2 regions of the Streptomyces sp. ID05-39B genome follow, and region 1 is predicted to be linked to the other one. Evidence: riboswitches for the same ligand, from Rfam matches in the RefSeq annotation. Region 1 holds a riboswitch; the other holds the start of a gene.

Region 1 (4,282 bases):
GTCCGAGACGATCTGTACGACCCGGCGGCGCACGCCGTCGGGCAGCGGACGGTCGAGCACCTCGGCGGCGCCGTCGCCCGGCCCCCCGCCCGTGGTCTCCACCATCCGTCACACCCCACTAGCTGTGCGGGACCGGCTCCCTCAGGAGCCGGCGCCCGGCCTGTCCACCAGTTCCACCTGATCCACGGCGTTGCACCAACGGCACCGCACCGACTCGATGGTCTCACTGACCACCTCGCGCTCCTCCACGTTCGCCTCACCGGCGAGGTCGAGGTGAACGTACTCGACGACCTTCGACGAGCGCGTCACGTCGAACCGCGTGAGGTTGCCGCAGAGAGTGCAGCGCCACCGCGTCGTGGCGGTCGGCAGGGGAACCGTCATCGTGACCGTCCGCTTCCTTCTAGTGTCGGTCTTCCGGGACCGGGGTGCGCACAGCGCTCCCCGGAGTATGTGGCTCGTAACCCTACGGCCTGGCGGGTACCCGCCGCCCGTCCGTCCACGGCGGCGAGGCGGTCCGGCCCTGTACGTCCCGTTACGCCATGCTCTGTATCCATGATCAGCGACTGGAGCGGGCCCCTGGGCCGGGCCGTCCGCCACCCCGTGGCCCCGGTGACGTACCTCCTGATGGCCCTGTGCTGCCTGATCTTCGTGATCGGCCCGGCCTCGGGCTTCGGTCCGGTGTACGGCACCGGCGAGGAGCAGGTACTCGCGCAGCGCGCCTATTTCCGCCGCTGGGGCGTGATCCCCGCAGACCTGTTCGAAGGCGGGCCGAGGGCCGCCCTCGCCCCCCTCACCGCCCTGTTCGTCCACGGCAGCTGGGTGCACCTGCTGGGCAACATGCTCTTCCTGTACGTCTTCGGCGCCATGACCGAGCACCGGATGGGCCGCGCCGAGTTCACCCTCTTCTACCTCGGCTGCGGCTCACTGGCCCTGCTGGGCTACGCCGCCGTCAACGCCGGCTCCGAGCAGTCCCTGGTCGGGGCCTCCGGGGCGATCTCGGCGGTCCTCGGCGCGTTCCTGTACCTGTTTCCCCGGGCCCGCGTCACGAGTCTGCTGCCGTTCCTGTTCTTCCTCCCGCTGCGCTTCCCGGCCTGGGTCGTGCTGCCCTTCTGGGCGGCGCTGCAATGGCTGGCGGCGGGACGGGCGGGGTCCGGTCCGGGCGTCGCGTACCTGGCGCACCTCGTGGGCTTCGGGCTGGGGTTCGTCTACGCGTGGGCCCGGTTCACCCGGCCCACTAGAGTAATGACCAGCCCAGCTCCGGCCCCCGAGGGAGAGAACCAGCCGTGATCACCGCGATCGTCCTCATCAAGACCAGCGTGGACCGGATCCCCGAGATCGCCGAGTCGATCGCCTCGCTGGAGTCCGTGAGCGAGGTGTTCTCCGTGACCGGCACCTACGACCTGATCGCCATGGTGCGGGTGCGCCGGCACGAGGATCTCGCCGAGATGATCCCGGGGCGGATCAGCAAGATCCCGGGCGTGGAGGCGACGGACACGCACGTGGCGTTCCGTACGTACTCGCAGCACGACCTGGAGGCGGCCTTCGCGATCGGCCTGGACTCCTGACCACCGCCCCCGGCGGACAGAACCGGAACTACACCGCCGGGACGCAGCGGCCGTCCTCGGTCCGGTACGTCCACGTCGCACCCTCGGTCACCAGTTCCCGCACCGCCGTCACGAAACGGTCGACGTGCTCGTCGGGGGTGCCCGCGCCGAAGCTCACGCGGATCGCGTTGAGGGACTTCTCGCCGGGGGCCGCCTCGGGGGCACCGCACTCGCCCTGGGTCTGGGGGTCGCTGCCCAGGAGGGTGCGGACCAGGGGGTGGGCGCAGAACAGGCCGTCGCGGACGCCGATGCCGTACTCGGCGGAGAGCGCGGCGGCGAAGTGCGAGCTGTTCCAGCCGTCCACGACGAAGGAGATGACGCCGACCCGCGGGGCGTCGTCGCCGAAGAGGGACAGGATCCGCACCTCGGGGACCTCCGCGAGGCCCGTGCGGACCTTCTCGACGAGGTGCTGCTCGCGGGCGACCAGTGCGCCGAAGCCCGCCTCGGTGAGCACCTTGCACGCGGAGGCGATGGAGTAGGCGCCGATGACGTTGGGGGAGCCCGCCTCGTGCCGGGCGGCGCTCTCGTGCCACTCCACGTCCACTCCCCCGTCCTGACGCCGGGTGACCTTGCGGCTGGCGCCGCCGCCCGCGAGGTACGGCTCGGCCGCCCGCAGCCAGTCGGCGCGGCCGGCCAGGACGCCGGAGCCGAAGGGGGCGTAGAGCTTGTGGCCGGAGAAGGCGACCCAGTCGACGTCCAGGTCCCGGACGGACACCGGATGGTGCGGGGCGAGCTGGGCGGCGTCCAGGACGATCCGGGCCCCGTGGGCGTGGGCCGCGGCGGCCAGTTCGCGTACGGGCCACAGCTCGCCGGTGACGTTGGAGGCGCCGGTGACGCAGACCAGGGCGGGGCCGTGCGGGTCCCGGCCGGCGAGCGCGCGCTCCAGGGTGGCGACGGCCTGCCGCGGGGTGCGCGGGGCGTCGAGGTAGGTGACCCTGGCGTCCTGCCACGGCAGCAGCGAGGCGTGGTGCTCGGTCTCGAAGACGAAGACCTGGCAGCCGGCGGGAAGCGCGGCGGCGAGGAGGTTGAGGGAGTCGGTGGTGGAGCGGGTGAAGACCAGCTGGTCGTCGGCCCGGCAGTCGAGGAACTCGGCGACGGTCCGGCGGGCGTTCTCGAAGAGGTCGGTGGAGAGCTGGGAGAGGTAGCCGGCGCCGCGGTGGACGCTGCCGTAGTAGGGGGCGTAGGCCGCCACGTCGTCCCAGACACGCTGGAGGGCGGGAGCGCTGGCGGCGTAGTCGAGGGCCGCGTAGCCGACTACGCCGCCGGTGACGAGCGGAACGGTGACGTCACGGCCCAGAACGGGCAGCGGGGCGCAAATGGTCTGGGTGGCGGCAGCGGTGGAGACAGACATGGCGAACTCCCGTGAGAGGCAAGGGCCGCGGGTTCGGGGGAGACCCCGAAGGGCACGGCGACACGCGAGCGACTACGGCTCAAGCGTGGGAAAGGTGACAGAGGGACGCTGAAGCGGGGCTCTGCGGCCCTATCGCATTCGCTTGCTCACGGAAGGCTCCTCGACGACCAGGACCCCTGGCCGCGCTCACTCGGAAGAGAGTGCGAGGGGTCCGCGCTTGCCGTAGACCTTGCTGTCTGCGGCCTGGTCCTCACCCGGGGCACCCCGCCACGGACGGAGGGTTGCCGGACAGTCGGCCGGGGCCTCATGACTGTCGCTCATGACCTGGTACAGCATCCTGCCATACGATCATCGACGCGCAAGGCGCGGTCCATTCCCTGAGACGGCCTGGACCGCGTCCTCGCTGCGCGCCTAGGCGTGGGTGACCGCCGCCCAGCGGTCCAGCGTCCGCTTCGCAGCCCCCGAGTCGAGGGACTCCGCGGCCCTGGCCATGCCGGCCCGGAGCTGCTCGGCGAGCGGCGCCCCGGTCGGCTCCAGAGCGACCAGGGCCGCCGCCGAGTTCAGCAGTACGGCGTCCCGGACCGGGCCCGTCTCGCCGTCCAGCAGCCTGCGCGCCACCTCGGCGTTGTAGGCGGCGTCGGCGCCCCGCAGGGCCTCGACGGGGACCATGTCGAGGCCGACGTCGCGCGGGTCGAAGGACTCCTCGGTCACCTTGCCGTCCCGGACGACCCAGACCCGGGAGGTGGAGGTCGTCGTCAGCTCGTCGAGGCCGTCGTCGCCGCGGAACACCAGCGAGGAGTTGCCGCGTTCGGCGAAGACGCCCGCGACGATCGGCGCCATGCGCGGGTCCGCCACCCCGACGGCCTGGGCGCGCACCCGGGCCGGGTTGGTCAGCGGACCGAGGACGTTGAAGACCGTGCGGATGCCCAACTGGCCACGGGCGGCGCCCGCGTGACGCAGCGCCGGATGGAACTTGATCGCGAAGCAGAAGGTGATCCCGGCCTCCTCGGCGACCTCGGCCACCCGCTGCGGGGTCAGGTCGAGGCGGACGCCCAGTTTCTCCAGGACGTCGGAGGCGCCGGACGCGGAGGACGCGGCCCGGTTGCCGTGCTTGACGACCTTCGCACCCGTGCCGGCGACGACGATCGAGGACATCGTGGAGATGTTGACCGTCTTCGCGCCGTCCCCGCCCGTGCCCACGATGTCGACCGTCGCGCCGGGCACCTCGATCACGTTGGCGTGTTCGTACATCGCGCGGACCAGTCCGTTGATCTCCTCGACGGTCTCGCCCTTGGCGCGCAGCGCCACCACGAACCCGGCGATCTGG
Region 2 (4,282 bases), on a different contig from region 1:
GGAGGGGGCAATTCAATGAACGCTCGGTAATTACCGTTACCGACGGTTACTACCGGCGGGTACTGACTAACGGTCAGCCACCGGCCACGGCCGGGATGATGGAGACGCCGGCGCCGTCGGGAGTCGCCGTGTCCAGCCCCTTCTCGAAGCGGACGTCGTCGTCGTTGACGTACACGTTGACGAACCGGCGCAGCTTGCCCTGGTCGTCCAGGACGCGGGCGGCGATGCCCGTGTGGTTCTTCTCCAGGTCGGCGATGATCTCGCCGAGGGTCACGCCCTCGGCCGGGACCTCCGCCTTGCCACCGGTGTAGGTGCGCAGGATGGTCGGGATGCGGACGGTCACGCTCATGCGAGGCCAGCCTCTCGGAAGGAGTCCAGGGTCGGACGGATGGTGGCGCTGAGGCCGGTGCCGGCCACCGCGTCGAGGGTCTTGAGGCCGTCCCCGGTGTTGAGCACGACCGTCGTCTTCGTCGGGTCGAGAAGACCGTTCTCGATCAGCTTCCTCGCCACACCGACGGTCACGCCACCGGCGGTCTCGGCGAAGATGCCCTCGGTCCGCGCCAGCAGCTTGATCGCGTCGACCACCTGCTCGTCGTTCACGTCCTCCACCGCGCCACCGGTGCGGCGCGCGATGTCCAGGACGTACGGCCCGTCCGCCGGGTTGCCGATGGCGAGGGACTTGGCGATGGTGTTCGGCTTCTGCGGCCGCACGACGTCGTGGCCGGCCTTGTAGGCGACGGACACCGGCGAGCAGCCCTCGGCCTGCGCACCGAAGATCTTGTACGGCCTGTCCTCGACGAGCCCCAGCTTGATCAGCTCCTGGAGCCCCTTGTCGATCTTCGTGAGCTGTGAGCCGGAGGCGATCGGCACGACGAGCTGGTCGGGCAGCCGCCAGCCGAGCTGCTCGCAGATCTCGTAGGCCAGCGTCTTGGAGCCCTCGGCGTAGTACGGCCGCAGGTTGACGTTGACGAAGCCCCAGCCCTCGCCGGCCGGGTCGCCGATCAGCTCGGAGCAGAAGCGGTTCACGTCGTCGTAGTTTCCCTCGATGCCGACGAGCTCGCCGCCGTAGATCGCGGCCATGACGACCTTGCCCTGCTCCAGGTCGTGCGGGATGAACACGCAGGAGCGGAAGCCGGCGCGGGCGGCGGCGGCGCCGACGGCACCGGCCAGGTTGCCCGTGGAGGAGCAGGAGAGAGTCGTGAAGCCGAAGGCGCGGGCGGCCTCGATGGCCTGGGCGACGACGCGGTCCTTGAAGGAGTGCGTCGGGTTGCCGGAGTCGTCCTTGACGAACAGCTTGCCGGGGTCGACACCCAGCTCGCGGGCCAGGTTGTCGGCCTGGACGAGCTTGGTCCAGCCGGGGTTGATGTTCGGCTTGTCCGCCACGTCGGCCGGGACGGGCAGCAGGGGCGCGTAGCGCCAGATGTTGGCGGGGCCCGCTTCGATGCGCTTGCGGAGCTCCTCGGTGTCATAGGCCGAGAAGTCGTACGCGATCTCCAGCGGGCCGAAACACTCCTGGCAGGCGAAGACCGGGCCGAGAGGCACGCGGTGTCCGCACTCGCGGCAGGAGAGCGCCGCGGCGGGACCGAGGTCCACGGAGTCGGTGGTGCTTGCAACCGTGTTGCTTACATCTGTCTGCGCAGCCATGTGAGGCGAGGCCCTTCCTCATCTTCCTCACGACGCGTTTCGCCGTGAGACGGATTTGGCACCTTCCCGAGCCGGGAGCCTCGCCACATCAACGTGACAGGACCAGCTGGAGGGTTGCCGGGGCTTCATCGGGCCGTATCCCTCTGCCCCTCTGGATGAGCGGTATGAAGTTGTGGGTGGTGAACGAAAGGCCATCTCGGACATGCGATGGTCATCCGCGTTGTTCAAGACTGTAACCGAAGGCCAGGACAGTTGAGATAGACGTCCGAACCGCGAGATGGATCACACCGTCACCCCACGTGCACGAGGTGTGATCACGACAGTGAGGAGCCGCAGACCGTGCTGAAAGAAGCTGAGGCCTGGCTGGCCACCCGCTCCTGGTCCGTGACCGACCGCCCGCTGCACCGCGTCCTGGCCGCGAAACGTGCCTCGGGCCAGACGGTCTCCGTGGTGCTGCCCGCCCTGAACGAGCAGGAGACGGTCGGCGACATCGTCGCGGTCATCCGCCACGACCTGATGCGGCAGGTCCCGCTGGTGGACGAGATCGTCGTCGTCGACTCGGGCTCCACCGACCGTACGTCCGAGGTCGCCGCGGCGGCCGGGGCACGGGTCGTGCACCGGGACGACATCCTGCCCCGGATACCGGCCGTGCCCGGCAAGGGCGAGGTGCTGTGGCGGTCGCTGCTCGTCACGACCGGGGACATCGTCTGTTTCATCGACGCCGACCTCAAGGAGTTCTCCTCCGACTTCGTCTCCGGGATCGTGGGCCCGCTGCTCACCGACCCCGGCGTGGACCTCGTCAAGGCCATGTACGACCGCCCGCTCGGCACCGAGTTGCATTCGCTCGCCTCCGGCAAGACCGCGGGCCAGGGCGGCCGGGTCACCGAACTCATGGCCCGCCCGCTGCTCAACATGCACTGGCCGCAGCTGGCCGGCTTCGTGCAGCCGCTCGGCGGCGAGTACGCGGCCCGCCGCAGCCTGCTGGAGCAGCTCCCGTTCCCCGTCGGCTACGGCGTGGAGCTGGGCATGCTGGTCGACGCCCTGCACCTGGTGGGCCTGGACGCCCTCGCCCAGGTCGACGTCGGCGTGCGCAAGCACCGCCACCAGGACGGGCAGGCGCTCGGACGGATGGCGGCGGCGATCTACCGCACCGCGCAGCTCCGGCTGGCCCGCGGGCACATGATCCGCCCCGCGCTGACCCAGTTCGAGCGGAGCGCGGACGGCTTCGAGCCGCGCACCTACTCCGTGGACACCGAGGAACGTCCGCCGATGGCGGAGATCGCGGAGTACGCGGAACGCAAGGTCGCCTAGACGGCCGGGACCGCCTGGGCGGCTGGGCCGCTGGGCCGCTGGGCCGCTGGGCCGCCGTATACAGCGGACCGGGGTCCCGTCATCCGGCCCGCCCGCCATCTGGCTGGATAGGCCCGCCCACGGACCGTAACCGTACGTTTGAGCGTTTCCGGACCGGGCTAGGTTGTGGCGTATGGCTTCCACGCGTGGTGCTGCTGCTGAGGGTGCTCAGGTGCTGGTCGCGTCCAACCGCGGCCCGGTCTCCTACCAGGTGCGCGAGGACGGTTCGCTGCACGCCAAGCGGGGCGGCGGCGGACTGGTCTCGGGCCTTTCGGCGATCGGGCCGGACGCGGGCGCCCTGTGGGTGTGTTCGGCGCTGACCGACGGCGACCGCGAGGCGGTGCGGCGCGGGATCGGCGAGGACGGCGTCCGCATGCTGGCCGTCCCGGCCGACGTGCACGCCGACGCGTACAACGGCATCGCCAACTCCGTGCTCTGGTTCATCCACCACCTGCTGTACCAGACCCCGCTGGAGCCGGTCTTCGACGCGGAGTTCCGGCGCCAGTGGGCGTCGTACGAGACGTACAACCGCGCGTTCGCGCAGGCGCTGGCCGAGGAGGCCGCGGAGGGTGCGGCGGTCCTCGTGCAGGACTACCACCTGTGTCTGGTCCCCGGCATGCTCCGCGAGCTGCGTCCCGACCTGCGCATCAGCCACTTCTCGCACACGCCGTGGGCGCCGGTGGACTACTTCGCGCTGCTCCCGACCGACATCCGCGCGCAACTGCTGCGCGGCATGCTCGGCGCGGACCGGCTCGGCTTCCTGACCAGGCGCTGGGCGGACGCGTTCACCGCCTGCTGCGCGGAGTTCGTGGGAGGCCTGGGCGGCACGGAGACCGGCGTCCACGGCCTCGGCGCCGACGCCGACTTCCTGCGCGCCCGCTCCCACGAGACCGACGTCGAGGAGCGCATCGTCGCCCTCCGCGAGGAGATCGGCGAGGGCCGCAAGGCCATCGTGCGCGTCGACCGCACCGAGCTGTCGAAGAACATCGTGCGCGGTCTGCTCGCCTACGAGCAGCTCCTCGACGACCGCCCCGAGTGGCGCGAACGGGTCGTGCACGTGGCGTTCGCCTATCCCTCCCGCCAGGATCTCGCCGTCTACCGCGACTACACGGCCGAGGTGCAGCGGGTCGCGCACGAGATCAACGAGCGGTACGGCACCCCTGGCTGGACCCCGGTCGTCCTGCACGTCAAGGACGACTTCGCCCGCTCCCTGGCCGCGTACCGCCTCGCCGACGTGGCCCTGGTCAACCCCGTCCGGGACGGCATGAACCTGGTCGCCAAGGAGGTC

Evidence for each region. A riboswitch is a leader RNA that binds a small molecule or an ion and turns the genes downstream of it on or off. The one in region 1 is predicted to bind S-adenosylmethionine.
Region 2: another riboswitch for S-adenosylmethionine. It lies ahead of thrC (threonine synthase); the one in region 1 lies ahead of P1P75_RS16215 (aminotransferase class V-fold PLP-dependent enzyme).

The regions. Positions count from the first base shown of each region.
Region 1 is NZ_JARGEF010000062.1:22,091-26,372, forward strand. Features, by position in the region: gene P1P75_RS16195 (NYN domain-containing protein) at 1-105, opposite strand, end outside; gene P1P75_RS16200 (hypothetical protein) at 142-381, opposite strand; gene P1P75_RS16205 (rhomboid family intramembrane serine protease) at 553-1,287, shown strand; gene P1P75_RS16210 (Lrp/AsnC family transcriptional regulator) at 1,284-1,565, shown strand; gene P1P75_RS16215 (aminotransferase class V-fold PLP-dependent enzyme) at 1,594-2,955, opposite strand; SAM riboswitch class IV at 3,164-3,280, opposite strand; gene trpD (anthranilate phosphoribosyltransferase) at 3,367-4,282, opposite strand, start outside.
Region 2 is NZ_JARGEF010000175.1:13,110-17,391, forward strand. Features, by position in the region: gene P1P75_RS29410 (MoaD/ThiS family protein) at 74-349, opposite strand; gene thrC (threonine synthase) at 346-1,644, opposite strand; SAM riboswitch class I at 1,660-1,806, opposite strand; gene P1P75_RS29420 (glucosyl-3-phosphoglycerate synthase) at 1,984-2,955, shown strand; gene P1P75_RS29425 (trehalose-6-phosphate synthase) at 3,128-4,282, shown strand, end outside.